DNA from 4 places in the Colwellia sp. MEBiC06753 genome. Region 2 is predicted to be linked to each of the others. Evidence: predicted binding sites of a transcription regulator. Region 2 holds the regulator's gene; each other region holds the start of a gene.

Region 1 (3,677 bases), on a different contig from region 2:
TATGCCATTTATTCGTCGTATTTCGCCATTTACCGCATTTACTGAAGGTTGGGCACTATACGCCGAACAACTTGCTTGGGAACTTGGCTTTCAAGATGACCCCTTTGATAATATCGGTCGCTTACAGGCTGAGCTATTTAGAGCCGTTCGATTAGTGGTAGACACTGGCATTCATGCTAAGCGTTGGACGCGTGAGCAAGCAATTGACTACATGAAAGCGAACACAGGTATGGCGCAATCGGATGTCGTCGCAGAAATTGAACGTTATATTGTAATGCCTGGACAAGCAACCGCTTATAAAATTGGCATGATGAAAATTTTAGCGCTGCGCGAGCGCGCACAATCGGTACTTAAAGATCGTTTTGATTTACGAGATTTCCATGATGTCGTGTTAAAAAACGGTGCCGTACCTTTAGATATTTTAGAACGTTTAGTTGAGCAATATATAGAGCAGACACTTTAGTTCGAGCGCCTTACCGTATTAGTTAGCCTTATCGTTTTAGTTAACTGGGGCGTATTGGTGTTGCAACTATTTATTACAGGGTAAATGGAATGAGTCAATCTCTTAAAGTATTACAAACATTTCGGCCATCATTTTTAATTTTAACGCCAGTTTGTCTATTTTTAGCGGCAGCCTTTGCTCATGCACAAGGCATTTCCTTTGCCCTAACTTCGTTAATCATTATTTTTCTAGCGGCACTACTTGCGCACATTGCAGTAAACACTCTGAATGAGTACCAAGATTTTACCAGTGGTTTAGATTTACTTACTAAACGCACACCGTTTAGTGGCGGCAGCGGCACTTTACCCAATAACCCTCAGCTTGCCGCTACTACCCTAGTGCTAGGGGTAGTAAGTGTTTTGCTAATAGTCATTCTGGGTGGTTATTTGGCATATCAAACAACATTTGCGCTTATCCCCTTTGGATTGATTGGCTTAGCAATAGTGATTACTTACACCAAATGGTTGAATCGTTCACCTTGGCTGTGTTTAATTGCGCCGGGCACAGGCTTTGGCATTATTATGGTGGTAGGTAGGTAGTTATTTGGCACTCGCGGGAACTATCACACCAGAAATATGGTTACTGGCTATGATCCCTTTTTGCCAAGTAAACAATCTATTATTACTTAATCAATTCCCAGACGTAGAAGCAGATCGTCAATCAGGTCGTGTAACGTTTCCCATTCAATACGGTGCTCGGTTAAGCAGTATTATCTATGCTATACAAGCACTTATTCCCTTTGTATTAATTACCGTACTAATAACACAAGGCGTTTTACCGACAAGCTCGTTTATCGCTTTAATCGGCCTCCCTATAGCAGTGTTTATCAGCGTTGGAGCGTTTAAACATGGCTTTAGTATTGCTAATCATCCTCAATTTTTAGCCGCTAATGTTGCCTTAACCTTAATAACCAGCTTTATTGTTGCCATTACCCTTTTGTAGCTAACCCCGTGCTAGCTAATAACCGCAGCCAATGATATTTAGTGAAATAGTATTGATTAGCCTGCAGGGCTTAGGCAAACTATAGCGCTTAAAAATAGCGGTAGTCGCGGAATTGGAGCGAGAAATGAAACAAGTAGAAGTAAAGATTTTAGATCCGAAAATTGGCAATGAAATTCCATTACCAACCTATGCAACCGACGGCTCTGCCGGTGTCGATTTGCGCGCGTGTATTGATGCCCCTCTAACATTAGCACCTGGCCAAACTGAACTAATTCCAACGGGTATCGCCATTCATATGAAAAGCAAAGATATGGCAGCCACTATTTTGCCGCGCTCAGGTTTAGGACATAAGCATGGCATTGTTTTAGGTAACTTAGTGGGATTAATAGATTCAGATTACCAAGGTCAGTTATTTATTTCATGTTGGAATCGTGGCTCAGACGTTTTTACTATTGAACCTGCCGATCGCATAGCGCAACTGATGTTTATTCCGGTAATTCAACCTGAGTTCCAAGTAGTGGAAGAGTTTGAAACTAGTGAGCGCGGCGAAGGTGGTTTCGGTCACTCTGGTAGAAAGTAACGGGCAGAAAGTTATCGGCAGAAATAAAGGGTAGAAATCAATTCTTCCCTACACCGACAATTTTTAACGATCCATAAATGATCTCTGGCACACATTCTGCTTTATTGAGTTACAACACGTGTAACGTCAATAATTTGAATCGCTGGAGATGTTTATGGAGCTTATATTATTTGCATTAATCAGCTTAATTGCTATCGTCGCAATGTTAGCTAGTCGGCTAACTGACAACAGTTTTCCTTTCCCATTTGATAGTAAAGGCGCAGTCTATACCGCCGCTGAAAAAAACTTTCTCAACCTAGTTGAAAGAGCACTAGGCCCAGACTATCGCGTACTTAATCGAGTAGCGCTTTCTGATATCGTCAATATCCGTCGTGGCGTTTCCAAAAAAGCAACTCAGCAAGCCTTAAGTAATGCTAAAGGCAAATACCTAGATTTTGTTATCTGTCGCCGCGACAATATGAAATTACTCGGTACCGTCGATTTAGTTGATACCAATGGCCGAGGTTACAAATTGAAAAAAGACTGGTTTGTTAGTGGCGCCCTTGAAGCAGCTTCCATTCCTCATGTTCGGATCAAAGTAAAACCAAACTATAGCGTTGAAGAAATTCGCGCATGTTTAGGTACGAGAATGCTTGGTGAAAACCACACAACGGCACCTAAAGTGAAAGGTCGAGTGATCCCTGCTCCGCTAGTACGAGCTAGACCTAAGGCAACTGGTGCTATTACTGCTGAGGCGGCAAAAGAGTTAGCTCAGCTTCAACACAGAAAGCAACAGCTTAACTCACCTACCATGGCAGCACTTCCTAATTAGCCTTTTTGGTCTCTTTTATCGCTGCTAAAGGAGTCAGTGCACACCTTTAGCAGACTTTGTGTAAATATCGTTTTATAATCTTGCTAATTGTTTTAGTTAGGAAAAAAAATGAAAGCAGGTATTATTGGCGCCATGGAGCCAGAAGTAGCAATTTTAAAAGCTGCTTTAGATAACCCAACCACTAGCCAAATTGGTGGTTTTGAATTTCACCAAGGTCAATTAAATGGCAATGACATTGTCATTGTACAATCAGGTATAGGTAAAGTTGCAGCCGCGCTTGCCACAGCACTATTAATTGATAAATTCTCTCCTGACTATGTCGTCAATACAGGCTCTGCCGGTGGTTTTGAGCAATCCCTCAAAGTCGGTGACGTGGTGATTAGTTCAGAAGTGCGTTACCACGACGTAAACGTGACCGCCTTTGGTTATGAAATTGGTCAACTACCTGGTAATCCTGCAGCATTTATGCCTCATCCAATCCTTGTTGATGCTGCCAAAGACAGTATCGAAAAATTGGATAATATCAACACATTAGTTGGCTTAATCACCACAGGTGATACCTTTATGACCGCTGATGATGACATTGCCAAAGCCCGTCAAAACTTTCCAACAATGGCGGCGGTAGAAATGGAAGGAGCAGCTATTGCGCAAACGTGTCATCAATTTAATGTGCCATTTGTCGTTATTCGCTCAATGTCTGATATTGCAGGAAAAGAATCACCAACGTCGTTTGAAGCTTACCTGGAAACAGCGTCGGTTAATTCGTCTACGCTCGTCACATTTATGATTAACTCATTAGCTGATAAGACTCTGAATTAATGGATATTATCTCAGCAATACCA
Region 2 (3,677 bases):
TATTAAATCTAAACGACAAGCGGGCGACTTAAAAAACCGGATTGCCAGTTATTTGGATGATGTAAATATTACTCAAGGAACATTGTCTATTCAGGCTGATTTAGTACAGGTTTATAGCCAAGAACAACGTGGTAATGAAACCTATTTAGCCAAAGGTAAGCCAGCGGTATTTGAACAACAACTTGAAGATGGCAGCAAAATTCGCCTGCAAGCAGATGAAATTAAATACGAGCCGTCAACCTATACTATAACTATCACTGGCAACGCTTTATTGCGTCAAGCTGGCAGTGAAGTGAGCGGTGATAAAATTGTCTACAATACCTTAACTGAACAATTGGAAGCAGAAGGCGGTGAACAATCTGTGACCACCATATTAAAACCTAAAGCAAAAGGTAATAATTAAATGGCAGAGGGTACATTATCTGCCAAAGGGTTGGCAAAGGCCTATAAAGGTCGACAGGTTGTTAAAAATGTCAGCTTACAAGTGGGGGAAGGGCAAATTGTTGGTCTTCTTGGGCCAAATGGTGCTGGTAAAACAACGTCGTTTTATATGATTGTTGGTTTAGTGCCGAATGATGGCGGCCAAATCATGTTAAATGATGAAGATTTAACTTTATTGCCGATGCATGAAAGAGCGCGGCGAGGCATTGGCTATTTACCACAAGAAGCGTCTATTTTTCGTAAATTAACCGTATACGAAAATATTATGGCGATTTTGCAAACTCGAAAAGATCTCTCTGCACTTGAGCGGGAAGAAAAAGTAGAGCTGCTTATTGAAGAATTTAATATTGGCCATATTAGAGATAATACTGGCATGAGTTTATCAGGTGGTGAACGCCGACGTGTCGAAATTGCTCGGGCATTAGCGGCAGACCCGCGTTTTATTTTGCTAGATGAGCCGTTTGCTGGTGTTGATCCGATTTCGGTTGGCGATATAAAAAAGATTATTATTCATCTGAAACAGCGCGGAATTGGCGTATTAATCACTGATCATAATGTCCGTGAAACCCTCGATGTTTGTGAACATGCTTATATCGTCAGTCACGGTGAATTAATTGCTGAAGGTAATTCAGATCAAATTCTTGCAAATCAGCAAGTAAGAGATGTATACCTAGGCGAGCAATTCAAGCTATAGTAAGCAATATAACATTAATAAATTAACACCAATTTAAAGCTAAATTGGTTTAAAGCTAAATTAGAACAATAGGACTTGTAAATACTCGATGCGCCCATCACTTCAACTTAAGATTGGTCAACAACTTACCATGACGCCTCAGCTTCAGCAGGCGATTAAGTTATTACAATTATCGACGCTTGATTTACAACAAGAAATTCAGGAAGCGCTTGAAAGCAATCCATTGTTAGAAGTGGATGAGTCTAGCAATAACCAAGACGATAATAATACCAGCATTGAAGAAGCGTCATATTCAGCCAGCGCTCAGTCCGAGCAAAACTATAGTGATGGTAGTGAAGATGCTGCGCCAAGCGCCGATGAAGTTAGCACCACCGATGCGATGGAAAAAAATGATATTCCAGAAGAGTTAAGTGTTGATTCTACGTGGGATGACTCATTTAGTGCAGGGGTTTCTAGTTCTGGTATTGGCACATCTGGCAGCGATGACTATGTTTATCAAGGCGAAACAACAGAGTCGATTCAAGATCATTTACGCTGGCAAATGGAATTAACCCCGTTTACAGAAACTGATGAAGCCATTGCCATGGCGATAATTGATGCTGTTGATGATGCCGGTTATTTGACCGTATCAGCAGAAGATATTTTAGAAAGTATTGGCATTGACGATGTTGAATTAGATGAAGTCGAAGCCGTACTTAAACGGGTAAATATGTTTGACCCAGTAGGTGTGGCTGCGCGTTCAGTACCTGAATGTTTACTGATTCAATTGAATCAATTTGACAAAGAAACGCCTTATTTAGCGGAAAGTAAATTAATCATTTCTGAGCACATTGATTTATTGGGTAATCGTGACTATCGTCAAATAATGAGGAAGACGAAATTAAAAGAAGACCAATTACGTGAAGTCATTCGTTTAATTCAGTCGTTAAATCCTCGCCCTGGTGATGCCGTCATTAAAAGCGATGATCAGTATGTTATCCCTGATGTATCCGTAGAAAAGAAAAATGGTCGTTGGGTGGTTGAACTAAACCCAAGTACTGCGCCAAAACTGTCGATTAATCAACAGTATGCGGCCATGACCAAAACAATGAAGTCATCAGATGATAACCAATTTATTCGTGCTAACCTGCAAGAAGCGAAATGGTTTATAAAAAGTTTAGAGAGTCGCAACGAAACGCTATTAAAAGTGTCTAACTGTATTGTTCAACGCCAGCAAGGTTTTTTTGAATATGGCCCTGAGGCTATGCGACCTATGGTGTTGAATGATATTGCGGAAGCGGTTGATATGCATGAATCAACGATCTCGCGGGTAACGACGCAAAAATTCATGCACACACCAAGAGGTATTTTTGAATTGAAATACTTCTTCTCAAGTCACGTAAGTACTGAAAACGGGGGGGAATGTTCATCAACAGCTATCAGAGCATTAATAAAGAAACTTGTTTCAGCAGAAGTACCTTCGAAGCCATTAAGTGATAGCAAAATGGCAGAGTTGCTGGCCGAACAAGGCATTAATGTGGCGAGACGGACTATAGCTAAATACCGAGAGTCTTTATCTATTCCACCGTCAAATCAAAGAAAAAGTTTACTATAAGTAATCAAGCAATGAGGAAAAGAGCTTATGCAAATTAATTTATCAGGCCACCATGTGGAAGTGACAGATTCATTACGCGATTTCGTTAACACCAAGTTTGCAAAGCTAGAGCGGCACTTTGATCACATCAATAATGTGTATGTCGTTCTTACAGTAGAAAAATTAAAGCAAAAAGCAGAAGCGACGGTTCACCTGAATGGTTCTGAAGTGCATGCCTCAGCAGAAAACCAAGATATGTACGCATCAATAGATTCACTGATTGATAAGTTAGATCGTCAAATTCTTAAATACAAAGGTAAGATAACCCAGCATTAACTTATGAAGCTGCAAGATATACTCACCGAGGACTGCACATCCTGTGCAGTCCAAATTCAAAGTAAAAAGAAAATCCTCGAACAAATTTGTGCAGTAGCGACGCATCGCATTCCTGAACACTCTACTTTTGAGCTTTTAGAAAGTTTAATGGAACGTGAAAAAATGGGTAGCACGGGTATTGGGAATGGCATTGCCATACCTCATGGACGTTTAACGGGGACTCATCATGTGGTTGCTGTATTAATGACCTCAGAGCAGCCAGTAGATTTTGATGCAATAGATAACCGCGCAGTTGATATTTTTATTGCGTTGTTTGTACCTGAAGATTGCTGCCAAGAGCACTTATCAACCCTGCAAAGTATTGCCAAGCTGTTTAGTGATAAACAATTAACCAAACAAATTCGACGTTGCCGAGACAATCATGAGCTTTACCAAATCATAAGTGATGCTCAAGAGTAAGCCATGAAGTTAATTATTGTAAGTGGCCGCTCAGGGTCAGGAAAGTCAGTGGCACTAAGAGTGCTGGAAGATTTAGGCTACTATTGCGTAGATAACATCCCGGTTAATTTATTGCCGGCACTAACTCACACGGTTATTAATGACTACGATACCGTAGCTGTAAGTTTAGATGTG
Region 3 (3,677 bases), on a different contig from region 2:
TCGTCACTAACAAGTGCGATTTTTCGACGATGAAGCCCTTGTGGATTTTCGGTACCATCCACAAAACCGGTTAAATCACGGCCGTCTAAGTAACGAAACGCTCTGATTTGCTCAATTAATTCAACACCGCTATCTAACAATTCAATAATTTTTGAGCTAACTATGTGATTAACATCAGCACGATCACTACGAATTTCAATATAAATATCGCCTGAGGTTGCAGGTGCAATGCGATCATCACTTTGCACGGTAGGAAATGGCACCAACTGTTTAGGGCGAGCATCTGGACAAATCTCATCCCAATAATGTGCACCAATAGCAACAACACCATTTAAATTCGCTTCAGAAAAACGTTCTGCGTAATGATCAAGCATTGCCGGAATACGAGACAAAGCTTGACGCAAAAATGCGACCTTGTCGTCTAACGCATTAAATAACAAATAAGTACCGTGTAGGTTGGGTTCGGCACAAATGCCAAATTGTTCTCTTGCCATAATCAACACTCAATTAATAGTTACCGTTATATTCTACACAAAAAAATGCTAAACGAATGAAATTATGTGGTATTTAAAAAAGAAAAGCAGCCCGAGGGCTGCTTCAAAAATTAACCTATTTCGTTTTTATTATTATTGAATTTTCTATTTAGCTTTCAGTAATTAGCCGCGAGTAAATTCAGGGTACGCTTCTAAACCACAATCTGATTTATCAACGCCTTCGTACTCTTCTTCTTCGCTAACACGGATACCCATAGTTGCTTTTAAGGCAAACCAAACAATGAAGCTAGTTACAAACACCCAACCGAAGATAGTAGCAGCACCAATTAACTGACCTGAGAAAGTTGCGCCGGTGTTAGTCACTGGCACTAATAATAGGCCGAATAAACCAACAACACCGTGTACTGAAATAGCACCTACTGGATCATCAATGCGTAACTTATCTAAACCAATGATTGAGAAAACAACGATCACACCGCCAACCATACCGAAGATAGTTGCTTGAAGTGCCGTAGGCGTTGATGGTTCTGCAGTAATAGCGACTAAACCTGCTAATGCGCCATTTAAAGCCATAGTTAAATCAGCTTTCTTAAATAAAACTTTAGCTAGAATTAACGCGGCGATAGCACCACCTGCTGCAGCAGCATTAGTGTTTAAGAACACCATAGCAACTGAGTGCGCATTGCCAATATCACCTAACTTAAGTACTGAACCACCATTGAAGCCGAACCAACCCATCCATAAAATAAAGGTACCTAATGTTGCTAATGGTAAGTTTGCACCAGGGATCGCATTAACTTTACCATCTTTAGTGTATTTACCTTGACGAGCACCAAGTAATAATACACCCGCTAACGCTGCAGCAGCACCGGCCATATGAACAATACCAGAGCCAGCAAAGTCAGAGAAACCTAAGTCACCTAGCGTGTATAAACCAAATACGGCATTACCACCCCAAGTCCAGCCACCTTCCATTGGATAGATAAAGCCAGTTAAAACAACTGTGAAGGCTAAAAATGCCCACAATTTCATGCGCTCAGCAACCGCGCCAGAAACAATTGACATTGCTGTTGCTACGAATACTACTTGGAAGAAGAAATCCGATGCTGCTGAATAAATAGCACCACCAGTAAATCCGTCTTCACGGCCAGCAAAATCTTTTAATACGGCATCAGGATCAACAGATTCGATACCTGATAGCAATACACCACCGCCGTACATAATGTCATAGCCAACAACTAAGTACATAATGCAAGAAATTGAATATAACGCGACGTTTTTGGTTAAAATTTCAGTGGTATTTTTTGAACGAACTAAACCTGCTTCAAGCATAGAGAAGCCAGCAGCCATCCACATAACTAATGCGCCACAGACTAAAAAGTAGAATGTGTCCATTGCATATTGAAGGTGAAAAATATTTTGTTCCATGATTGCCCCCTATAAAGCCGCTGCATCAGATTCGCCAGTACGAATTCGTATGGCTTGTTCTAGGTTGTAAACAAAAATTTTACCGTCACCTATTTTTCCTGTGTAAGCTGCCTTAGTGATAGCTTCAACCAAACGTTCCACCAACTCATCATTGACCGCTATTTCTAGTTTTACTTTTGGTAAGAAATCAACTTGGTATTCTGCGCCGCGATATAGTTCTGTATGACCTTTTTGACGACCGAAACCTTTAACTTCACTTACCGTTAAACCTTCAACTCCGATCTCCGAGATAGCTTCCCGAACATCATCGAGCTTGAAAGGCTTAATGATTGCGTTTACTAACTTCATATGTATTCCCCTATCGTTATTTACCACTGTCTATTACAATCCTTATGCCAAGGATTTTATTTTCATTTAAAACAATAAGTTAAATTATTAAAGACATTTCAACGCCATCAACAAAGCACCATAATGGTGCAGAGAATTTTTCCCCTTGCGTAGATTTAGTGCGCAAATATTCACCAGCACAATATTGTGATTAATACCTTTGTTTTCAGGTAAATATCCGATAAATTGGGGAAGTATTTACATGCTCGATACTTTCCAGAAAGACTGAGGCTCGCAATGAGAAGACATCTGAAAAAAATGACTCATCACGATAATTTTATCTATTTAACCTTTGCCTTAGTGCTTTTGTTGCTAAGTACAGCAATTGCACAACAGTTTTTCGATGCATCGGTGCAACGCTTTGTGCAATCAACTACGGTTTTTACTTTGCTGGTTGCCGTATGGGGTGTAAATAATGAAGATTTTCTATTTTCAAAAGCGCTAATTTTTCCGCTAGCTATAGTTATTTCATCTATCGGCGGCTACTACTTAGATGCATTTGGCTTAGAGTATACGCACTTAGTGCTGATGTTATTTTTCTTTATCGGTACATCTTACCAAACCGCTAAACAAGTGTTATTTGTCGGTAAAGTAGATGGTAACAAAATACTAGGTTGTATCTGCTTGTATATGCTTTTGGGGTTAATTTTTGCGTTGCTGTATACGCTGTTTGAATTGTATTTGGTAGGTGCATTTTCTGGCATTAATGATAGCAATAAATGGTATTTAATTTTTCCCGATTTGGTATATTTCTCTTTTGTCACGTTAACCACTTTAGGCTTTGGCGATATAGCACCGACGTTACCAATAACGCGCTTCCTTGTTTATTTTCAAGCAGTTGTAGGACAGTTCTATCTAGCAATATTAGTGGCAAGCTTAGTAGGCTCTCGAATAAATTTTATCCACGATCACCACAATCACCAATAACTCATTTCACGGTTGGAATTAAATAAGGTTAGTAAATTGGTAGTGGCTATATTGAGAAGATAACCACTGCCTATGTTTGAACTATATTAGATCGCTAATAGCGAATTTAGTATCAACATTCTTTTAGAAGATCATTAACGCACTAGGTTTTAAAATTGATAACACACCTAAGCGTTCCATATTGCAGTAATTAATTGCTGACTTTACCATATCATCAGTAATGCCTAACTGCTCACGCTCTTCTGATGAAATAAACTTCTCTAACGGATCTTTTTGAAAACACGCATTTTTTAACATTACACGTTTAGCGATATACAACATTTGCGCTTCTTTAGCGCATTCAAAAATCACATCACTATCTTGCAATCGCATCGGTTCAATTAAACTGATAGGTAGTCGCCAAAGCTTTAATAACTCGGCAGTACAATCACCATAGGAAAA
Region 4 (3,677 bases), on a different contig from region 2:
TATATTGAGTTAGTGAAAAAGAAAGAGCTTTACGACCCAATATTAAGTTTTCAGCTGTCGAATGACTTTGAAGTTAAGCGCCTGTTAACCGGCTATTTGCCTGAAGATAAAGAGTCGAAAGGTTATGCCACCCTGCTCGAATGGACCAATTTATATTATGAGAAAGAGCAATCACCGCTTTTTGGCGCGGTAAAAACCTCTGCCAGAATTGGCTGCGTGCAATGGCAAATGCGGCCAGTAAAATCGGTGGATGAATTAATTCAGCATGTTGAGTTTTTTATTGACGCCCTCTCTGATTATCAGTGCGATGTTGCTTTACTGCCGGAACTGTTTAACGCGCCGTTAATGGGTATTGATGTTCATAATACCTCGCTAGATTCCATCAAAGCATTAGCGACATATTCTGAGCAAACTATTGAAGCTATCTCGAAGTTAGCGGTGAGTTACAACATCAATATTATTGCAGGCTCGCTGCCAGTAATGGAAGAAGGGCAACTTTATAATGTCTCTTATTTTTGTCGCCGTGATGGCACGCTTGAGTCGCAATATAAGTTACACCCTACGCCCCATGAAAAGCGCGCTTGGATCATGAAAGGTGGTGATGACTTAAGGGTGTTTGATACCGACTTTGGTAAAATTGGTATTTTGATTTGTTACGACGTTGAATTTCCAGAACTTGCGCGTATTCAGTCTGAGCAAGGCATGAAAATATTGTTTGTGCCATTTTGGACAGATACTAAAAACGCCTACCTGCGCATACGTTGTTGCGCCCAAGCTCGGGCAATTGAAAATGAATGTTATGTTGCCATTGCCGGCAGTGTCGGTAACTTGCCGAAAGTGGACGGTGCTGATATTCAATATGCACAATCAGCAGTATTTTCACCGTCGGACTTTTCATTTCCTCACGATGCAATAATGGCGGAAACCACGCCTAATACCGAAATGACCTTAATTGTTGATCTTGATTTAGAAAAACTCAGCACACTGCGCAATGAAGGCTCGGTAAGAAATTATTTAGATAGACGCCGCGATTTATATCAAACTAAATGGATCGGTAATAACGACGATTCTTAATAATGTGTTGAGGTTACCACTTAAAGCACAAGCCTTATGCAGCTTACATATTAACTCGTTTATTCTAACTTAATGGCAAGCTGCGATGTTTGTGCTAACGCTTGGCAAGATAAAATTAAGCCACGCGCTTGCTCTTCTTCTGTCAAAAATAGGTTATCAAGCATGTTAACCTTTCCAGATAGCAACTGACACTGACAGCTGCCACAAACACCTTCCAGACAGCTATAGGCTACATCGATATTGTTACGTTGCATGGCCGCTAATAGCGTTTCGTTACTATTAACTTGTATTGTATTTTTACCCGCTTCACTATCAACAATTAACGTAGCTGCCCTACTGGTGACATTAGCTGGCTTTGTGTTAGTTGACGTAGCATTGTTATTACCAAAACTTTCCTGATAAATTGCTTCGCTGTTGACCTTATTAGCCACTAATACACTGTTAACCGTCTGCATAAAGCCGCTAGGACCACATAAATAATAACTGGTTTCATCAGCAGCGTTATTTGCTTGTGCCTTTACAGTATTAACTAATCGATATTCCCGCAGAAACCGTTCAATGATCGCAGAATTAATGCGACCCGTTTGCCATGCCTTATCGCCAGAGAACCAACCGGGTTTAGTTAATACATGGGCAATGCGAAATTTAGTAGAATATCGTTGCTGTAAGTGGTTAAGCGCCTGATCAAAAATAATCGATTTTTTATTGCGCGAACTATAAAGCAAGGCAATCTGGCTATTTGGCTCTTGTTGTAAAATTGTCGTTATCATTGAATAGATTGGTGTAATGCCCGAGCCCGCCGCGAAAAAATAATAGCATTTGTTATCAGCTGAATTGGGTTTAACACTAAAGCGGCCACAGGGCCTGCTTACCTCAATACTTTGTCCTGCTTTAATTGTCGATAACAGATAATTCGACACTAAGCCCTGATCAACACTTTTGATGGTGAGTCGTATGCCTTGAGTTTGCGCATCGTTACTAATTGAATAACTACGAATATAAGCCTTATTGTTAATCTGAACTCTAACATTCACGTATTGGCCAGCTTGCCATTCAAAAGTCTTAGCTAACGCTAACGGCAAGTTAAGTAGCAAGGACTTTGTCGACTTAGCTTCTTTCACAACATTCGTTACTGATAGCCTAAAAAACTCCATGACTTACTCACCTTTCTTTTTATGTTTATTTAATCTTCATGCGTTCAAAGTTCAGAACTCACATTGTTAAATAATCTTGGGTTAAAACCAATAGCTATTAAATCAAACTCTGGTTAACCAGTTGATAATAATTAAGTTTTTATCTGCTTTTAGAGTGATTATCACTGTCAATATTATTTACATTCTGCATTTTACAAGTTAACACCTTTCACTTAACTAACTAATAATTATCGTTTTTATTACTTTGGTACATATCTAGCTTGACCTCACCCCGATACCAGTATGTGCGTTGTTATTCGGTAATCACCTTCTAATGGAAATAAAATAATATGCACTTGGAGCTAAAAATGACTATCAAGTTTTATATAAAACAACTATTTGCTATAGCGTTGCTAGGGCTAACCTTGAATACCAACGCTAATATTATCGACTTTGAAACCTTTAACATTCGTAATCATGATGGTAGTACTAATGCACCATGGGACGGAACTATGTCGATTACTGAAAATGTCAGTGGAACTGGCTTTTCGGCAATTACTCCAGAAAGTGGCCAAAAAGTCGGCTATGGTACAAATGCCTTTGATGGCATGCAAATCAATCTTTTTAATACAGTAAATTGGGATAAAGTGAGTGGCAGCAGTGCTTTACCTTATTTAAATATGTGGGTAACAGACGGCACGAACTATGCCGTAATTTCGTCGGAAAATGACTACCGTGGGCAAGATTTTCAAGCTCGTCAAGAATGGAAGATCTTTGAATATACGCCAGGCGACTTTGATTGGCTATTTAGCGCCGGCGACGGCACTCGTAACAATCAATACCTTCTGCTCGACGGCGTCAATGTTACTCTTGCAGATTTTGCCGATAATATTATGTTATATAGCGGCCCTGTTGGTGCAACACCCGGCGTAGGCACAGGAGCACCGCGCGGAGGTTATGGTTTCAATGTTATTTTTGGCGATACCCAAGCTAATTTCATTGGAGATTATGCCATCGAAAATTTAGTGGTTACCTATAATGACCAACGTTACATTGCTGGCAATATCACTGACGTACCTGAGCCTTCAATGCTTGCCATATTTGCTGTAGCTATTTTCGGGCTCGGCCTTCGCTTCAAAAAGCAAATATAAGCTTGGGCTAAACAAATGCATTGAATAAAATCAGATAAATAAAATTTTATAAAAGCACCTTCACTGGTGCTTTTTTATTGCCATAACTTAATTGCACTTTAATTGCTTTGCAGCTTTTTCTATTTATTTGTTTTTTACCCCCCTGCTCTACTCTCTCTTTTTTCCTCCTGACACATTAAATGCAAATAAAAACAATTATCATTTGATATATTTTATTGACTATTTATAATTCCCCCTAAAAATAATTAACCTTTGCTAAGAGATATAACAATGAACATTAAACTTTTTGCGCTTTCACCTCTGGTATTAGCGCTAGGTC

Evidence for each region. The regulator sigma-54, encoded in region 2, starts transcription at its own class of promoters, with help from an activator protein. The targets are predictions, from matches to a motif close to GTTGGCACGNNNNTNGNNT.
Region 1: ACOB82_RS04695 (DUF2726 domain-containing protein) is a predicted target of sigma-54. The motif match lies at 2,108-2,126, and genes of this name have one in related genera.
Region 3: glnK (P-II family nitrogen regulator) is a predicted target of sigma-54. The motif match lies at 2,304-2,322, and genes of this name have one in related genera.
Region 4: ACOB82_RS11860 (PEP-CTERM sorting domain-containing protein) is a predicted target of sigma-54. The motif match lies at 2,472-2,490, and genes of this name have one in related genera.

The regions. Positions count from the first base shown of each region.
Region 1 is NZ_JBQMTM010000004.1:50,558-54,234, reverse strand. It holds gene ACOB82_RS04715 (DUF885 domain-containing protein) at 1-463, shown strand, start outside; gene ACOB82_RS04710 (prenyltransferase) at 553-1,041, shown strand; gene ACOB82_RS04705 (prenyltransferase) at 1,046-1,444, shown strand; gene dut (dUTP diphosphatase) at 1,569-2,024, shown strand; gene ACOB82_RS04695 (DUF2726 domain-containing protein) at 2,179-2,835, shown strand; gene mtnN (5'-methylthioadenosine/S-adenosylhomocysteine nucleosidase) at 2,944-3,654, shown strand; gene ACOB82_RS04685 (cobalamin biosynthesis protein CobD/CbiB) at 3,654-3,677, shown strand, end outside.
Region 2 is NZ_JBQMTM010000011.1:43,501-47,177, forward strand. It holds gene lptA (lipopolysaccharide transport periplasmic protein LptA) at 1-403, shown strand, start outside; gene lptB (LPS export ABC transporter ATP-binding protein) at 404-1,135, shown strand; gene ACOB82_RS10045 (RNA polymerase factor sigma-54) at 1,224-2,729, shown strand; gene hpf (ribosome hibernation promoting factor) at 2,757-3,044, shown strand; gene ptsN (PTS IIA-like nitrogen regulatory protein PtsN) at 3,048-3,503, shown strand; gene rapZ (RNase adapter RapZ) at 3,507-3,677, shown strand, end outside.
Region 3 is NZ_JBQMTM010000018.1:56,804-60,480, forward strand. It holds gene ACOB82_RS14165 (Dyp-type peroxidase) at 1-494, opposite strand, end outside; gene ACOB82_RS14170 (ammonium transporter) at 657-1,922, opposite strand; gene glnK (P-II family nitrogen regulator) at 1,932-2,270, opposite strand; gene ACOB82_RS14180 (potassium channel family protein) at 2,547-3,236, shown strand; gene ACOB82_RS14185 (HDOD domain-containing protein) at 3,360-3,677, opposite strand, start outside.
Region 4 is NZ_JBQMTM010000014.1:41,962-45,638, forward strand. It holds gene ACOB82_RS11850 (GNAT family N-acetyltransferase) at 1-1,074, shown strand, start outside; gene ACOB82_RS11855 (FAD-binding oxidoreductase) at 1,134-2,228, opposite strand; gene ACOB82_RS11860 (PEP-CTERM sorting domain-containing protein) at 2,576-3,358, shown strand; gene ACOB82_RS11865 (TonB-dependent siderophore receptor) at 3,629-3,677, shown strand, end outside.